DNA from 3 places in the Salipiger sp. PrR007 genome. Region 1 is predicted to be linked to each of the others. Evidence: riboswitches for the same ligand, from Rfam matches in the RefSeq annotation. Region 1 holds a riboswitch; each other region holds the start of a gene.

What was found. Region 1 has a riboswitch for cobalamin ahead of G0Q01_RS05655 (DUF1636 domain-containing protein). Riboswitches for the same ligand answer to the same signal wherever they lie in the genome.
Region 2: it holds a riboswitch for cobalamin, as region 1 does, so the genes downstream of both, G0Q01_RS00085 (TonB-dependent siderophore receptor) here and G0Q01_RS05655 (DUF1636 domain-containing protein) in region 1, are expected to answer to the same signal.
Region 3: it holds a riboswitch for cobalamin, as region 1 does, so the genes downstream of both, G0Q01_RS04100 (ABC transporter substrate-binding protein) here and G0Q01_RS05655 (DUF1636 domain-containing protein) in region 1, are expected to answer to the same signal.

What each region holds. Positions count from the first base shown of each region.
Region 1 covers NZ_JAAGOZ010000014.1:93,410-99,141, forward strand. The annotation lists gene cbiB (adenosylcobinamide-phosphate synthase CbiB) at 1-511, shown strand, start outside; gene cobD (threonine-phosphate decarboxylase CobD) at 517-1,533, shown strand; gene cobO (cob(I)yrinic acid a,c-diamide adenosyltransferase) at 1,538-2,149, opposite strand; cobalamin riboswitch at 2,188-2,402, shown strand; gene G0Q01_RS05655 (DUF1636 domain-containing protein) at 2,492-2,905, shown strand; gene cobW (cobalamin biosynthesis protein CobW) at 2,908-3,966, shown strand; gene cobN (cobaltochelatase subunit CobN) at 3,979-5,732, shown strand, end outside.
Region 2 covers NZ_JAAGOZ010000007.1:20,134-25,865, reverse strand. The annotation lists gene G0Q01_RS00095 (iron ABC transporter permease) at 1-204, opposite strand, end outside; gene G0Q01_RS00090 (ABC transporter substrate-binding protein) at 201-1,034, opposite strand; gene G0Q01_RS00085 (TonB-dependent siderophore receptor) at 1,034-2,869, opposite strand; cobalamin riboswitch at 2,981-3,186, opposite strand; gene G0Q01_RS00080 (FtsX-like permease family protein) at 3,246-4,634, opposite strand; gene G0Q01_RS00075 (ABC transporter ATP-binding protein) at 4,625-5,311, opposite strand; gene G0Q01_RS00070 (hypothetical protein) at 5,319-5,732, opposite strand, start outside.
Region 3 covers NZ_JAAGOZ010000012.1:29,415-35,146, forward strand. The annotation lists gene G0Q01_RS04085 (ABC transporter permease) at 1-733, shown strand, start outside; gene G0Q01_RS04090 (ABC transporter permease) at 730-1,548, shown strand; gene G0Q01_RS04095 (ABC transporter ATP-binding protein) at 1,545-3,041, shown strand; cobalamin riboswitch at 3,021-3,205, shown strand; gene G0Q01_RS04100 (ABC transporter substrate-binding protein) at 3,276-4,316, shown strand; gene G0Q01_RS04105 (iron ABC transporter permease) at 4,346-5,356, shown strand; gene G0Q01_RS04110 (ABC transporter ATP-binding protein) at 5,353-5,732, shown strand, end outside.

The DNA of each region.
Region 1 (5,732 bases):
CGCGACAGAGAGCCTCGCCGAGAACAGCTCGGACGGCATCGTCGCGCCGCTCTTCTGGGGGGCGGTGGTGGGTCTGCCGGGGATCGCCGCCTACAAGGCCGTGAACACGCTCGATTCGATGATCGGCCATCGCAACGACCGCTACGAGGCCTTCGGCAAGGTCGCGGCCCGGCTCGACGACGTGGCCAACTGGCTCCCGGCGCGGCTCACCGGGGTGCTCTTCGCCCTCGCCAGCGGCCGCCGCCTGCCCGCGGCGCTGCGGGTGATGGGGCGCGATGCGCGCAAGCACCGCTCGCCCAACGCGGGATGGCCCGAGAGCGCCATGGCAGCGGCGCTGGATGTCCGTCTCTCGGGGCCGCGCGTCTATGGCGAACGGATCGCCGAGGAGCCCTGGCTCAACGCCGGCGCCCCCGATCCGACGCCGCAGGGTCTCAGCCGCGCGCTGCGCCTCTATCGCCGGGCCATGGCGCTCTGTGCCCTTGCGCTCGCCGCGCTGGTCCTGTTCGAGTGAGCGCCATGGACACCCTGCCCGACCCGCCCTTCGCCCCGCCCGCCGGCCCCTCCAGGGATCACGGCGGCAACCTCGATGCCGCCATGGCGCGCTTCGGCGGAGACCGCGCGAGCTGGCTGGATCTCTCGACCGGCATCAACCCCGACCCCTACCCGGTTCCGGAGATCCCGGCCGAGGCCTGGGCCGTGCTGCCGCGCCGCACCGAGATGGCGCGTCTGATCGCCGCGGCGCGCACCGCCTATGCCTGCCCGGCGCGCATCGTGCCGGTCAATGGCGCGCAAGGGGCGATCCAGCTGGTGCCATCACTGCGCGCGCCCGGACGGGCGGCGGTGCTGGGGCCGACCTACAACGAGCATGCGGCGGCGCTGCGCGCGGGCGGTTGGCAGGTGACCGAGACAACCCGCCTCGCGGCCCTTCACGGCGCCGATATCGCCGTGGTGGTAAACCCTAACAACCCCGACGGGCGGCACAGCGATCCCGAGACGCTTTGTGCGCTGGCAGCGCGGGTCGGGCTGCTGGTGGTGGACGAGAGTTTTGCCGATCCCGAGCCCGGGCGCTCCATCGCGCCGCGCCTCGACGGAGGCCTGCCGAACGTCATCGTGCTGCGCTCCTTCGGCAAGTTCTACGGGCTGGCCGGTCTGCGGCTGGGGTTCGCGCTGGCGCAAGGCGCGCTCGGCGACCGGCTGGCCGAGCTTGCCGGGCCCTGGCCGGTCTCGGGCCCGGCGATCGAGATCGCCTCGGCGGCGCTTGCCGACCGCCAGTGGCAGGCGGAGACCACCGCGCGCCTCACCAGCGACGCCGCGCGGCTCGACGCCCTGGCGCAGGGGACCGGCTGGGCCTTGGTCGGCAGCACGCCGCTTTTCCGCACCTACGCCGCCCCGGACGCGCTGGCGGCGCAGGACCGCCTTGCCCAGAGCCATGTCTGGACCCGCATCTTCCCCTATTCCGAGCGCTGGATCCGCCTCGGCCTGCCGCCCTCGGACCGCTGGGCACAGCTCGAGGCGGCCTTCGCCACGCTTTGAGCGCTCAGAATTCGACGCCCTGCTGCGCCTTGATCCCGTCGCGGAACGGGTGCTTGACCAGCGTCATCTCGGTCACCAGGTCCGCCGCCTCGATCAGCTCGGGCTTGGCGTTGCGCCCGGTCAGGCAGACGTGGGTCATCTCCGGTTTCCGTTCGAGCAGGAAGCCGACCACCTCGTCGATATCGAGATACCCGTAGCGCAGCGCGATGTTGATCTCGTCGAGCAGCACGAAGCGCACCTCGGGATCGAGGATCTGTTCCTGCGCGATCTGCCAGCCGCGCTGCGCCGCCGCGATGTCGCGCGCGCGGTCCTGCGTCTCCCAGGTGAAGCCCTCTCCCGAGACGAAGAAGCGGCACTCATCGGCAAATTTCTCGCGGATCATCTTCGCCTCGCCGGTGACCCAGTTGCCCTTGATGAACTGCACCACGGCGCAGGGCATGCCATGGGCGATGCAGCGCAGGATCATCCCGAAGCCCGACGACGACTTGCCCTTGCCGGGGCCGGTATGAACGAGAATGAGGCCCTTTTCAGCGGTTTTCCCGGCCATCATCCGGTCCCGCGCAGCCTTGATTTTCTTCATCTTTTCCGCGTGGCGGGTGTTGGTCTCATCGTTCATGCTGCTCTCTCCGGTCTTGACAGGGGTCGGATTTCCGGGCGATCTGACCCCACGCTGGTGCCCGTGTAAACGGGTGAAAAGGGAATGTGCAGCCGCGAGTGATCGCGGTCAGGCACAGCCGCCCCCGCGACCGTGAACGGAAAAGGGCGCTCGGAAAGCCACTGGCCATCGGGCTGGGAAGGCAGAGCGCCTGCTGGGCCAAACGCCCTGAATTCCGTGAGCCGGGAGACCTGCCAGCCATGACTTTTGAGACCGGACGGGGTGTGCCGGTGTCGGGGTGTTCCCATGCCCGGGATCCATTCCGCCGTTACCCCTGTGCGCCCAATGGATGAGGCGACACGAATGATGGACTGCGCGCACACGCGTCAGGAGAGTGACACCGAACTGCTGGTCTGCGTGACCTGCCGCCGGGCGGGGGTGACCCCAGAGGACGCGCGGCGCCCCGGTCAGGCGCTCTTTGACCAGATCACCGCGCTCGATCGGCCCGAAGGGGTGCGGATCACCGCCACCGACTGCCTGCAGAACTGCGATTTCGGCTGCACCGTCGCGCTGCGCGGCGGGGCGGAGAAGTGGACCTACGTCTTCGCCAACGTCGACGAGTCCGCGCATCCCGAGATGCTGCTCGCCGGCGCCGCGCAATACCACGCGGCGCCCGACGGGGTGATCCCCTGGCGCCAGCGCCCCGAGCATTTCAAGCGCAACTGCGTCGCCCGCATCCCCCCGCTTACCCCCGCGCCCAAGCAACAGGACCGCTGAACATGGCCGATCTTACGAAACTCCCCGTCACCGTGATCACCGGCTTTCTCGGCTCGGGCAAGACCACCCTCGTCAGCCACCTGATGCGCAACCCGGGCGGGCGGCGGCTCGCGGTGGTGGTTAACGAATTCGGCGACGTCGGCGTCGATGGCGAGATCCTGCGCGGCTGCGCGATCCCGGACTGCCCCGCCGAGAACGTGGTCGAGCTGGCCAACGGCTGCATCTGCTGCACCGTGGCCGACGATTTCATCCCCACCATCGAGGCGCTGCTGGCGCTCGAGCCGCGCCCCGACCACATCCTCATCGAGACCTCGGGCCTCGCGCTGCCGAAGCCGCTGCTGCAGGCCTTCGACTGGCCGCAGATCCGCGCCCGCATCACCGTCGACGGCGTCATCGCGCTCGCCGACGCCGAGGCGGTCGCAGCGGGCCGCTTCGCCCCCAACGTGGCGGCGGTGGACGCACAGCGCGCCGCCGACGAGAGCCTCGATCACGAGACGCCGCTGTCGGAGGTCTTCGAGGACCAGATCGCCTGCGCCGACATCGTGCTGCTGACCAAGCCCGATCTTGCCGGCGCCGAGGCCGTGGCCCGTGCCCGCGAGGTCATCGCCGCCGAGGCGCCGCGCCCGATGCCGGTGGTCGAAGTGGCAGAAGGCGTGGTCGACCCGCGGATCATCCTCGGGCTCGGTGCCGCCGCCGAGGACGATCTCGACGCCCGGCCCAGCCACCATGACACCCCGCACGACCACGACCACGAGGAGTTCGAGTCGATCACCGTCGACCTTCCCGAGCTCGCCGATCCCGCGCAGCTGGTCCACGCCATCGAGGGGCTCGCCCGCAGCCACAACATCCTGCGGGTGAAGGGCTATGCGGCGGTCTCGGGCAAGCCGATGCGCCTGCTTGTGCAGGCCGTGGGCGCGCGGGTGCGGCACCAGTTCGACCGTATGTGGCAGCCGGGCGAGGCCCGCGCCGGGCGGCTGGTGGTGATCGCCGAGCATGATGACATCCGCGAAGACGAGATCCGCGCCGCCCTGAGCCGCGCAGTGCTCGATCCGGCCCTCTAGGCCGCGCCGCAGATGCACGTCGTCTTCCGCGAAAGCCACGGGCTCGAGGACCTCGAGACCCCGACGGACCTGATGCAGGATCCGGCGGATCTCGTGGTGCTGTCCTTCTCCGACAGCGACCTCGGGGCCTTCGCGGAAGCCTGGCACCAGAGCGGCGGAAGCCTGCCCTCGCTGCGCCTCGCCAACCTCGCGCAGCTGCGCCATCCGCTGTCGGTCGACACCTACGTGGAGCGCACGCTTGCGGGCGCCAAGGGCATCCTCGTGCGGCTGATCGGCGGGCGGCCCTATTGGGACTACGGACTCTTGCAGCTGCAGGCGCTGGCGCAGCGGCAGGGGATCGCCCTTGCCGTGCTGCCCGCCGACGGCCGCCCCGACCCGCGGCTCGACGAGGTCTCGACTCTGCCGCTCTCGACCCTGCGCCAGCTTGCCGGGCTCTGCGACACCGGCGGCCCCGCCGCGGCGCAGGCGGCGCTGGCACAACTGGCGCTGGCCTCGGGCCTCGGCGCGCCCCCGGTGCGCGGCGCGCGCGCCCTGCCCGAGGTGGGCCTGTGGACACCCGAGACCGGGCCCGAGTCACTTGATGAGCCGAGGAGCGCCGCCCCTCGCGCTCCCCGGCGCATTTGGAACGAGAAGACGGGGCGACGGATTCTCGTCGTCTTCTACCGCGCCTACCTGGTGGCGGCGGACATGGCCCCCATCGCCGCACTCTTCGCGGCCTTCCGGGCCGAGGGCTGCGAGGTGGTCGGACTCTTCGCCCCCTCGCTGAAAGCGCCCGGCGCGGCGGAGGCGCTGCAAGAGGCCGTGGCCAGGCTCTGCCCCGACGCCATCGTCAGCGCCACCGCCTTCAGCGGGCGCGGCGCGGCGGGCTCGCCGCTCGACGCCGCGGGCGTGCCGGTCTTCCAGGTGGCCCTCGCAACCTCCACCGAAGAGGCCTGGGGCGCGGCGGACCGGGGGCTCTCGCCCGCCGATCTGGCCATGCACGTGGTGCTGCCCGAGGTCGACGGGCGGCTTCTGGCCGGGGTTGTCTCGTTCAAGGCGCACGGGGAGCGAGACCCGGAGCTGCAGTTCGCCCGCACCCTGCACCGCCCTCACGGTCCGGGGATCGCCGCCGCCGTTGCCCGGGTCATGGGCTGGCTGCGCCTGGCGGCACGGCCTGTGGCCGAGCGCCGGGTGGCGCTGATCCTCTCGACCTACCCCGGCAAGGACTGGAACCTCGGCCACGCGGTCGGCCTCGACGCCCCGGCCTCGGCGCGGGCCATCCTCGAGGACCTGCGCGCGGCGGGATACGCGGTGCCCGAGCCGGGTGCTGATCTGGAGGCGGCGCTGCAGGACCGCAGCCTGCGGCTGCCGCTGGCGGAGTACCGCGCGGCGCTGGCCCAGCTGCCGGAGCGCCTTCGGCAGCAGATCACCGCCACCTGGGGCGCGCCCGAGGCGGACGCGCAGATCGACGGCGACGCCTTCCGGGTCGCGGCGCTGGAACTTGGCCCCTGCCTCATCGCCCTGCAGCCCGAGCGCGGCACCCCGGCGGCGCGCGCGGGCGAGTACCACGATCTCGCGCGTGTGCCGCGCCATGCCTATGTCGCTTTCTACCTCTGGCTGCAGACCCGCGCCGACGCGCTGGTGCATATCGGCGCCCACGGCACGCTGGAATGGCTGCCCGGCAAGGCTGTCGCCCTCTCCGGGACCTGCTGGCCGCAGGTGCTGACCGGCGCGCTGCCGGTGCTCTATCCGTTCATCGTCAACGATCCCGGCGAGGCGGCGCAGGC
Region 2 (5,732 bases), on a different contig from region 1:
CAGCCCCAGCGTGCCGCCGATCATCAGCGCCAGCAGCACCCGGGGCAGGCGGATCTCGCGCATCACCATGGGTAGTGGGCCGTCCCCGCCGAAGACCAGCGCGCGCAGGCTTTCGGGCAGGCTGACGTCCGCCGGGCCGAGCGACAGCGAGACCGCCGCCAGCGCCAGTACCAGCGGCAGGAGGATCGCGAGGGCGCGGGTCATTCGGTCTCCGTTTCGAGGGCTTTGCGAAACTCCGAGAGCTCCTCGATGGCCTGCAGCACGAAGGGTGTGCCGCAGATCCAGTCGGTTCCGGTGTTGGCGGTGGCAGCTTGGGCGGCGCGCAGTTGGCGGACGACGGGGTGCATCAGGATCTCCTCCGAGCGCGAGGCGCCGGGGTAGGGGCGGGCGGTGATCAGCGCCTCGGGCTGGGCCATGGCCAGCGCCTCGAGAGGCAGCTGACCGCCGCCCCGCGCCCCGGCGATATTGTCGAACCCGGCGGCGAGCAGGATCTCTCCCGCAAGCGTCTGGTCGCCGGTGGTGTAGCCATTGGCGTAGTAGAGCGCGGCAGAGGGGCGGCGGTCCACCTTTTCGCGGAGGGCGGCGAGGCGGGTCTCGAATTCGGCGATCAGCGCCTCGGCGCGCGCCTGCCGGCCCATCGCCTCGCCCAGCGTGCGCAGCCGCGCCGGCACGTCGGCGAGCGAGGTGGCGGGGGCAATCCGCTGCACCCGAGTTCCGAGCCGTTCGAGCATCTGCGCCGCCGCCTGCGCCGTATAGCTGCCGACGATCACGAGGTCCGGTTGCATCAGCCAGACTTCCTCGGCCTGCCCGTGGTTGACCGGGTAGGCCATCGCCGCATCGGCCATGGCCGAACTCATCGGGTCCCGGGCCAGCTTCGAGACCGAGAGCAACTGACCCGGGGCCGCGAGCAGCATCGCCAACTGGTCGGTGCAGAGGTTCATCGACACGACGCGCGCCGGAGCGTCCTGCGCGGTGGCCGGGGACAGGCCCATAGCCGCGAGCAGGGACAGTGGGATCAGCGCGCGCCGCAGCATCAGAAGCTCGCCCTTACGCCGAAATAGGCGGCGCGGTCCGAGGTGCCGTAGCCCTTCACCACCTGGTAGTCCTCGTCGAAGAGGTTCTCGACCCGCAGGTAGAGCTCGGCCTGATCGGTGAGGGCATAGCGCAGGTTCATGTTGGCGACGGTGTAATCGTCCAGCGGCTCGTCGGTATCCTCGAGGCCCGAGACATGCTGCACCGTCAGGCCGGCACGGAAGGCATCGGTCACATCGGCGTCGAGCGACAGCGACAGGTCGTGCAGCGGCACACGGGACAGACGGTCGCCGGTCTGCGCGTCCTTGCTGTCGGTCCAGGTGTAGGCGGCGGCAAGCGACAGCGCCTCGGACAGGTTCACCCCGCCGGTCAGTTCCACGCCCTGCGTCCAGCTGGTGCCGTCGATCTGCACGTAATTTGGGTAGTTGTAGTCAATGAGGTCGGTGATCTCGGTGCGGAAGAGGGTCGCGCCGAGGTAGCCCGCGCCGAAGCGCTGTTCGACGCCGAGCTCGTAGCTCACCGAGGTCTCGGGCTCGAGAACCGGGTTACCCGAGCCGGTTGAGTAGAGCTCGTAGGGAGAGGGCGCGCGGAAGCCCGTGCCGACGCTGGCACGCAGCGTGAGGTCGGGGTTCGGAAGGTAGGCCAGCGAGATTCGGCCCGTGGTCTTGCCGCCGAATTCGGAGTGGTCGTCGTGGCGCAGGGCGGTGACCAGTTCCAGCTTGTCGCTCAGGTGCCAGTCGGCCTGTGCCCAGATTCCGATGGTCGCGTAGTCGCCTTCGCTGTCACCCCATGCGCTGAGTACCTCGAACTCCTCGCGCATGTAATCGGCGCCGAAGGTGAGGGTAGCGGCGCCGAGTCCGGTCTGGCCCTCGTAGCCGAGACCGCGGCGCTGGCCGAGATAGTCAGTATCCGACCCCTCGTAGGTGTCGGTGCGGTCGGTCTCGAAGACCTGCGCCGAGAATTCGTGGCGGACGCCGCCGGTTTCCACGCGCGCGAAAGCCCGCGCGCCGTATTGCTCGCCCTCAACCTTCTCGTCGTGCGTGACGCCGTCCGTCGGGCCGAACTCGTCGTAATCGTGGCTGCTTTTTTCCCAGAAGGCCGCGCCGCCCAGGGTCACCGTGTCGGTCAGCGCGTAGTCGCCCGAGAAGCTAAGACGGGTGGCCTCGTGACCGTCGGCCTCGTCGTTGCCGTCGTCTTCGTCGGCGGCGGAATAGCCGTCGGTCTTGATGTAACTCAGCGACGAGGCGAAACTGCCGCGCGTGCCAAGGTAGCTGAGGTTGTAGCCCAGCTTGCGGGTGTCATAGCTGCCGTATTCGGCTTCGACGCTCTGGCTTAGCCCTTCCTCGGTGGCGCGGTTGGTGGTGATGTTCACCACGCCGCCGATCGCCTCGGAGCCGTAGAGCGCCGATTGCGAGCCCTTCAGCACCTCGATGCGACTGATGCCGCCGGTGGTCAGCGTGCCGAAGTCGTATTGGATCTGAGGCGCCGAGGTGTCGGTGACGTCGATACCATCGATGTAGACGCCAACATATCGGCTCGAGAGGCCGCGAATGCGCATGTAGGTGAGCCCGCCGATACCGCCGTTACGCGATACGCTGACGCCGGGCAGCCGCGCGAGGTGGTCGGCGAGCAGCGTCTCGCCGCTTTGCTCGAGGTCTTCCTTGGTGACCACCTCCACCGTCACCCCGCTGCGCGCAAGCTCGGTGCTTTCGCCGCGGTTGGCGCTGAGGGTCAGCGTGCCGAGGTCGGTGGCCTCCTGCGCGAAGGCGGTGCCCGTGAGGCCGAGCGTGGTGAGGGCGGTGGCTGTGAAGAGCGCTGCGCGCTGCGTTGGCTTCATGGTCCCTTTTCCGTTCTTTTCTTGTCGCCGGAAGGGAGTCCCCTGCCGCAGACGGTTAGCGTGATGCCACCTCTACGGAAGGTCCGTCGCCCGCGGCGCTCCCCGCGCCGGGACTGGGTGATCGGCTTCGGCAGGTCTCCTGACTCGCGGGTCATCGCTTGGCCGGGTCTTCCCGCCCCGAAAGGCAGTGACTTAGGTCCGGCGTCGCTCTCCGCCTACAGTTGCGGGGGCAGTCACGGAGTTGGGCAGGCCGCCCGCACCGCATTCCCTATTCACCGGGCAGCAAGCCGCCCGGAACCGAAGCAGGGACGGCATAGCGACTCGCCGCGCGTCGCGCAATGATCAGAAACGGTCGGACACCTTGAGGCGCGCGGGCTCAGCTCCGCAGCCCGTCCAGGACCGGCTGGCGCAGCACCACGGCGGCGGGCAGCAGGGACAGCAGCAGGGCGAGCGAGACGAAGCCGGCCAGCAGGTGCAGCTCGGTCCAGCCCGGCAGGGCCGAGATCGCGATGTCGGTGCGGGCGCTCAGCACGCGCGACAGCAGCCCCGCCGCGCCCCAGCCAACCGCCAGTCCGAGCAGCGCCCCCGCGAGCAGCAGCACCGCGCAGAAGGCCCAGACCGTGGCGAAGACGAAGCGCCGGGGCGCGCCGAGCGCGCGCAGCAGCGCGATCTGGCGGCGGAAGAGGCGGGTGAGGATGAAGAGCCCGGTGAGCACGCTCGCCGCCACCAGCCCCTGGGTGACCAGCGCCATCACCGACATCGCCTGGCGCACGTCGCCGATCACTCGGTAGAGCCGCGAAAGCACCGCGCCGGGGAAGAAGGCCATGGTTTCGCCGTCCCGGGTGAACTCGGAACGCAGCGCGTAATTGGCCCAGAGCTCCTGCGCTCGCACCACCACGGCGGGGGTGCCGGGAAAATACTCGGGATCGAAGGGCGGGCCGATCCGGGCCTCATTGTCCGGCGCGTGGCCGTTGGCGAGCCCGTGGATTTCCCAGACGTATTCGACCGGGATCAGGATCGCCCGATCCCAGGGCGTGCCGGTGGGCGCCATGCGGCCGACCACGGTGATGGCTGCGCCATGGTCGTGGTCGTGGGCCTCGTCGTGGTGAGTGTCTCCATCATGGTCCTCTGCCCCTACCGCCTCGTGGCTGCCGCCATGCGCCTCGGGATCGGCAGCGTCGCCGGTGCCATGCGCGGGGGTGAAGCCTGCGCCGATCTCCAGCGGCACCAGCGCGCCGATCACCGCCTCGGCGTGATCCTCCCAGAGCCGCCCCTCAATCCGGTCCTCGGAAAGATGGCGCAGGAAGTCCGCGGTCGTGCCGACCACCGGCGCGCTGCCGTAGCTGTCTCCGAACGCCAGCGGCGCGGCGATGGAGACCTGCGGGTGACCGGCGATCTCGGCGTAGGCGGTGCCCGAAACCAGCCCCATGTCCGAGGGCTGCAGGAAGACCGAGGCGAAGAGGGCAGTCAGCTCGCTGCCCGGCGCCGCGACGATGACGTCGAACTTGTCCGCCGCCTGCGCGGTGCCGCGGCGCAGCCCGCGCTCCTGCGCCAGCAGCCCGATGCCCATGCCGGTCGAGATTCCGATGAGCAGCACGAAGAGCCCCGTGCTCCAGCGAAAGCGCCCGAGAAAGCCGCGCAGCAGCGGCCAGGGGGCATAGCCGCGCAGGACGAGGAGCCCGGTGATGAGCGCGGGCAGAAGCAGGAGCGCCAGCAGCGCGACGTCCTGAGCCAGCGCCGGGAGGGAGTCCCATATCAGGCGCATGCGGCCCCCTCGTCGGCCAGCAGTTGCCCGCCAGAGATGGTCAGCACCCGGTCCATGCGCGCCAGCAGCGCCGCGTCGTGGCTGACTGCGATCAGCGTTGTGCCCTGGGTCCGGACGAGCTGCACGAGGTCGTCGATCAGCCGGTCCGCAGTGCCGCGGTCGAGGCTGGCAGTGGGCTCGTCGGCCAGCAGAACCGGGGCTTCGGCCGCCATGGCGCGGGCGATGGCGACGCGCTGGCGCTCGCCGCCGGAGAAGCTGGTGACGCCGCGGCCCATTTCGGTCAGCCCCAGCGCCGCGAGCCGGGCCTGCGCGCGGGTGCGCAGCGCCTCGCGTTCGGCACGGGGGCGAAAGAGCGCGGTCAGCGCGGCGTTGTCGAGCGCGCCAAGCTCTTCGAAGAGCATGAAATCCTGGAAGATCATGCCGATATTGGCAGCGCGGAAGCGGGCGCGGCCCTCGGGGGTGAGCGCCAGAAGCTCGGTCTCGCCCCAGCGCACAGACCCTTCGGCGCGGTCCAGCAGCCCGGCGAGGGCGTAGAGCAGCGTGGTCTTGCCCGCGCCCGAGACGCCTCGGATGCCGATCAGCGCAGCGGGCGCTGCGTCGAGGGCAGGCAGGTCGAGCAGCAGGCGGCCGCGCGGGCTGTGCAGCCGCAGGTCCTTGACAACAAGGGGCAGGGACATGGGCGGCTCAGCCGTAGGTCGCATCGACAAGCCGCATCAGGCTGACGAAGCCGGTGTCGGGATCGGTGTAGGCGCCGAGCTCCAGCACTCCGCTGGTGACGATCTTGACGTTGAAGGGCCTCAGCTCGACCACGCGTTTTGCGTAGACCGCGATGATGTCATTGGGCCATTCGGCCTCGGTCTCGCAGAAGGGGCAGACGGCCATGGGCATCTTGGTGAGCACGAAGAAGCGGCTCTCGGCCTTGAGTGGGGGCGCCATGAACCCCTCGACTTCCAGCCTCTGGCCGGCGCTCTGCTGGGCGAGTTCGGAAAGGCCGCGGCCCTTGGTCTGGTAGAGCTCGCGCAGCTTCAAAGGATCGGCCGCGGCGGGCGCTGTGAGACAGGGGGTGGCGAGCGTCGAGGCGAGGAACGTTCGGCGGGT
Region 3 (5,732 bases), on a different contig from region 1:
TCCGGCGCTGCTGCGCTGGCTTGGCGATCTGGCCCGGCTGGACTTCGGCAACTCGCTGGTCTCGGGCGCGCCGGTGATGGACGAGGTGGTCCACCAGCTTGGCGCCTCGCTGCAGCTTGCCGTTGCGGCGCTGGCGCTGTCGCTGCTGATCGGCCCGCCGCTCGGCATCCTCGCCGGGCTGCGGCCCGGCGGCCTGCTCGACCGGGGGCTGCTGGTGCTCTCGACGGGGCTGCGGGCGGTGCCGCAGTTCCTGCTGGCGCTGGTGCTGATCCTGCTGCTGTCGGTCGGGCTCGGCCTTCTGCCCGCCGCCGGACACGGCGCGGCGCGGCATTTCATCCTGCCGACCGTCACCCTCGCGCTTGGCCTTGCCGCGGTGAACGCGCGGATCGCCCGCGATGCCATGGCGCGCATCGCGGCCATGCCGTTCTGGCGCTTTGCCGAGTGGAAGGGGCTGTCGCGCCGCCAGGTGCTGCTGCGCCACGGGCTGCGCAACGTCGCGGTGCCGCTGGTGACCTACCTTGGGCTGCAATTCGTCACGCTGGTCGAGGGCGTGGTCATTGTCGAGTCGGTCTTCGGCTGGCCCGGCATCGGCCACGCGCTGGTGCATGCGATCTTTGCCCGCGACGTGCCGATGGTGCAGGCCACCGCGCTGGTGCTGGGGCTGGGCTTCGTGCTGGTGAACGCCGGTGTCGATGCGATGACCCGCAAACTCGACCCGAGGGGGCTGGCATGACGAGCATCGCGCATCCTCCCGCAGCTCGCGCGGGCTTTCCTTGGGCGCGCAGCCTTGGCGCCGCGCTGGTGGCGCTGGCGCTGGCCTTCGCCATCCTCGGCCCGGTGCTGGTGCCGGGCGATCCCTTCGCTCAATCCCTGCTCAAGGCATTGGCCGGCCCCGAGGCGGGCGCGCCATTGGGCTATGACCATCTGGGCCGATCGATCTATCACCGTCTGGCCGATGCGTTGCGGCTCTCGCCGCTGATCGCTCTGGCGGCGGTTGCCACCGCCGGAGCCTTGGGCCTGACGCTGGGCACGCTCGCCGCGGCGCGGAGCGGCTGGACCGACCGCGTGCTGACCACGCTCGCCGATGCGCTGCTGGCGCTGCCCGGCCTGTTGCTGGTGCTCATCGTGCTGGCGATCATGCCCTCGACCGCTACCGGCTTCTGGCTAGGCCTGTCGCTGGTGCTCTGGGTCGAGTTCTTCCGCCTCACCCGCGCCGCGGTGCGCGACACGCTGGCTTCCCCGGCGGTGCAGGCGACGCGGCTTCTGGGCTTTGGTCCGGTCTACGTCTTCCGCCGGCACCTCTGGCCGGAGATCGCCCCGATGATGCTGACGGCGGGGGCCTTCGGCATGGCGACGGCCATCATGGGCATCGCCGCGCTCGGCTTTGTCAGCGTCGGCATGCGCGCGCCCACGCCCGAGCTTGGCCTGATGATGGTCGAGCTCATGCCCTACTGGCAGGAGGCGCCGCATGCGCTGCTTGCGCCGGTGATTGCCACCTTCGGCCTGCTGCTGGGCCTCACCCTTCTGGCCGGGAGCCGCGAGACATGACCCTTCTGAGCGCAAAGGACATCTGCATCCACGACGGCGGCACGCAGCTTGTCGAGCCGCTGTCGATCACGCTGGAGCCGGGGGTGCCGCTGGTGATCCTCGGCGAGACCGGCTCGGGCAAGAGCCTGTTTGCGCAGGCAATCATGGGCACGCTGCCCGAGAGCCTCTCGGCGCGGGGCGAGGTCGAGATCGGTGGGCGACGGATCAGCGCCGCGCGGCCGCGCGAGTTCCGCGGCCTCTGGGGGCGGCAGATCGCGGTGCTGCCGCAGGAGCCGTGGCTGTCGCTGGACCCGCTGATGCCCGCCGCGCGGCAGGTCGCCGAGGCGCATCAACTGGTGCGCGGCCTGAGCGCCGCCGAAGCCCGCACCCGCGCCGGTGACGATCTGGCAGCGCTGGGGCTTCAGGGCGCCGGAGCAAAACTGCCGCATGAACTCTCCGGCGGCATGGCGCAGCGTGTGGCCATCGCCGCGGCGCGGGCCGGGGGTGCGCGGATCGTCATCGCCGATGAGCCGACCAAGGGGCTTGATGCCGCGCGCCGCGACGATGTGGCCGAGTTGCTGATGGCAGAGGTCGGCAGCGGCGGCGGGCTGATCGTCATCACCCACGATCTTGCGCTGGCGCGGCGGGTCGGTGGGCAGATCATCGTGCTGCGCAAGGGCCGCGTGGTCGAGACCGGCCCCACCGCCGATGTCCTTGCCGCGCCAAGATCCGACTACACCGCCCGGCTGATCGCGGCGGACCCCGAGACATGGCAAAAGCGCGCGCCCGCGCCCGCGGGCAGCAGCGTGGTTCGGGCCGAGGGGCTCGCCGCGACCCGCGGCGACCGGGAGCTTTTCCGTGATGTGTCGCTGGATATCGCCGCGGGGCAGATCTTCGGGATCACTGGGCCCTCGGGCTGTGGGAAATCGACGCTGGGGGATGTGCTGCTCGGGCTGCACCGCCCCTCCGCCGGGCGCGTCACCCGCACTGCATCTCGGGCGCGCGCCTACCAGAAGCTGTATCAGGATCCCGTCGCGGCCTTTCCGCGGCACCAGAGCCTTCAGCGCACGCTGAGCGATGTGGCGCGGCTGCATGGGCAGGACCCGCGGCAGATCGAGCACCACATGGAGCGCCTCGGCCTTGCCCCAGTGCTGCTGGGTCGCAAGCCGGGCGAGGTCTCGGGCGGGGAGTTGCAGCGACTGGCGATCCTGCGCCTGCTGCTGGTGCGCCCGGCCTTCATCTTTGCCGATGAGCCGACCTCGCGGCTTGATCCGATCACCCAGGCAGAGGTCATCAGCCTGCTTGTGGACACCGCCGAGCGCGACGGCTGCGCCATCATGCTGGTCAGCCACGATCCGGCGCTGGTGGCAAAGACCGCCGACCGAGGGCTTTCGCTTCACTGCCCGGCCGGGATGCAGGGCGACCCCGATACGCCGGGCCGATGCGAGCATGGCAACTTGACAAAGCACGGCGCCGCCCCGAGGTTCGCCGCGAACGGTTCCCATCCGGGATGAAAAGGGAACCCGGTGACGCGGCCTTGGGCCGCGGACTCCGGGACTGCCCCCGCAACTGTAAGCGTCCGTTCCGAGCCACCCGCCCCTCCGGGCGAAGCCACTGCGCCAAACGGCGCGGGAAGGCGGTTTCGGGACCATGGCCGCAAGTCAGGAGACCTGCCGTTCCGGCCCCGCGATCCCGCGGGGGCGTCACCTGCGCAACCGACCGGACGGGGTGTCCGGGAAAGGATATTGATGTTTCTTGCAACCTCGGGCCGCCTCCGCGGCCTTGCGCTGCTGTGCTGCGCCTTGCTGCCCATTCCTGAAACCACATTTGCTGAATCGACCGACTACCCGTTGCAGATCCCCAACTGCGACCGTGTGACGACCTATGCCAAGCCGCCCGAGCGCGTGGTCTCGATCGGCCAAGGCACGACGGAGATCCTGCTCTCGCTCGGCCTCGCCGAGCATATCGTCGGGACCGCCATCTGGCTCGCGCCGCTACCAGCGCCGCTGGTCGACGCGGGGCAAGCCGTGCCGCGCATCGCCGACAACTCGCCCGGTTTCGAGGCCGTGCTGAAAGCCCGCCCCGATTTCGTCGCGGCGCAGTGGATCAACGACATCGCCCCGGATCAGGCCCGGGTTGGCACCTTCGCCCAGTTCGACGATTTCGGCATCAGCACCTATGTCTCGCCTGCGGAATGCGCCAAGAGCGACTTCGTTGCGGGCAGCGGCGACGGCGCCCGCGCGCAGGCCTGGAGCGACGATCTGCTGAACCGGGAGATCACCGAACTGGCCCAGATCTTCGGCGTGCCGGCGCGGGGGGCTGACCTGGTTGCTGCCAATGCCGCCCGGATCGAGGCGGCAACGGCGGGTGCGGCAGCGCTGCAGGCAAGGGACGTCTCGGTGCTCTACTGGTTCTCGTCGCCCGAGATCGCCGGCGAAGCCTATGTGGCCGGGCGGTTCGGAGCCCCGGCATGGATTTCCGAAGTTGTGGGGGTGCGCAACGTGATCACCTCGGACGAGGAATGGCCGCTGGTTGGCTGGGAGACGATTTCAGAGCTCGATCCGGATGTAATCGTGCTGGGCACCATGGAGCGGCGCAACCTCCCCGGCGACGACGTGGGCGCGAAACGCGCGTTCCTGGAAAGCGATCCGGTTGCCAGCCAGCTGCGCGCGGTGCGTGCGGGACATCTGATCGAGATGCCCGCGCATTCGATGAACCCAACGCTTCGGGCCGTCGACGGGGTCGAGGTCCTTTCGACGGGCCTGAAAGACATCGGTCTTACGCGGTGAGCGTTTCGCGCCGGACCCGCTCCGGCCCTCTGACGGGGCTGGGGTCCTTCGTGCTTGCCGGTGGCGTCGCCCTCACCCTCGCGACCTGCTGCGCGGTTCTCTTCGGCGAGATCAGCGTGACCCCGCGCGAGGCCCTGTCCACGCTGGCCAACCGACTCTTCGGGCTCGACCTTCCGGTCGATCCGATCCGCGAGGGGATCGTCTGGCACTACCGGCTGAGCCGGGCGGTGGTCGCCATGTGCGCCGGAGCCTCTCTGGCGATCTGCGGCGTGGTGCTGCAGGCGCTGCTGCGCAACCCGCTCGCCGAGCCCTACCTGCTTGGGATTTCGGCCGGCGCCTCGACCGGCGCGGTGCTGGTCATCGTACTCGCGCTCGGTGCCGGGGCCGTCACGGTTTCGGCCGGGGCCATGGCGGGGGCGCTCCTCGCCTTTGGCTTTGTGGCGGTGCTGTCTTTCGGCGCGGGCCGCGGTGCCGAGAGGGTCATCCTTGCCGGCATCGCCGGCTCGCAGCTGTTCAATGCCGCCACATCCTTCATCGTCACCTCCTCGGCCAGCGCCGAGCAGACCCGTGGCATCATGTTCTGGCTGCTTGGCAGCCTTGGCGGTGTGCGCTGGCCGGATGCCGGCCTGGCCCTGCCCGTGTTGCTCGTGGGGCTGTCTGTCTGCCTCTACCGGGCGCGGGCGCTCGATGCCTTCGCCTTCGGCGAGGATGCGGCCGCCTCGCTCGGGGTCGATGTCGCGCGTGTGCGCGTCGAGCTTCTGGGACTTACCGCACTTCTCACCGCCTGCGTTGTCAGCATCGTCGGGGCCGTGGGCTTCGTCGGGCTGGTGATCCCGCATGCGACCCGCTTCTTCGTCGGTCCGGCGCACGGGCGGCTCATCCTAGGCTCGGCAATTGCGGGCGCGGCCTTCATGGTCTTGGCTGACGTGCTGTCGCGCCTCGTGTTGCCGGGACAGGTGCTGCCGATCGGGGTGATCACCGCACTCTTCGGCGCCCCGGCCTTTGCCGTCCTGCTGTGGCGTTCGCGGGGACGGGAATGAGCCTTCGGAGCGAAAATGTCTCTTGGTCCTCAGGTGGCGCGGCAATCGTCAAGAGCGTGACCCTGCGCGTGCCCGACCAAGGTGTCCTCGGCCTGGTGGGGCCTAACGGCTCGGGCAAATCGAGCCTGCTGCGCCTGCTGGCCGGGGTCCGCCGCGGCAGCGGCGGCGCGGTCCTCGTCGACCAGCGGCCAATCGAGACGATACGTCGTTCCGAGATCGCGCGGCGGCTTGCGCTGGTAGAGCAGCACGCGACGACCGATGTCGGGCTGACCGCGCGGGATGTGGTGGCGCTTGGCAGGTTGCCGCATCGCGGCGCGTTGGGCCCCTGGAGCGCGCGCGACGAAGAGATCGTGCTGGATGCGCTGGCACGCACCGG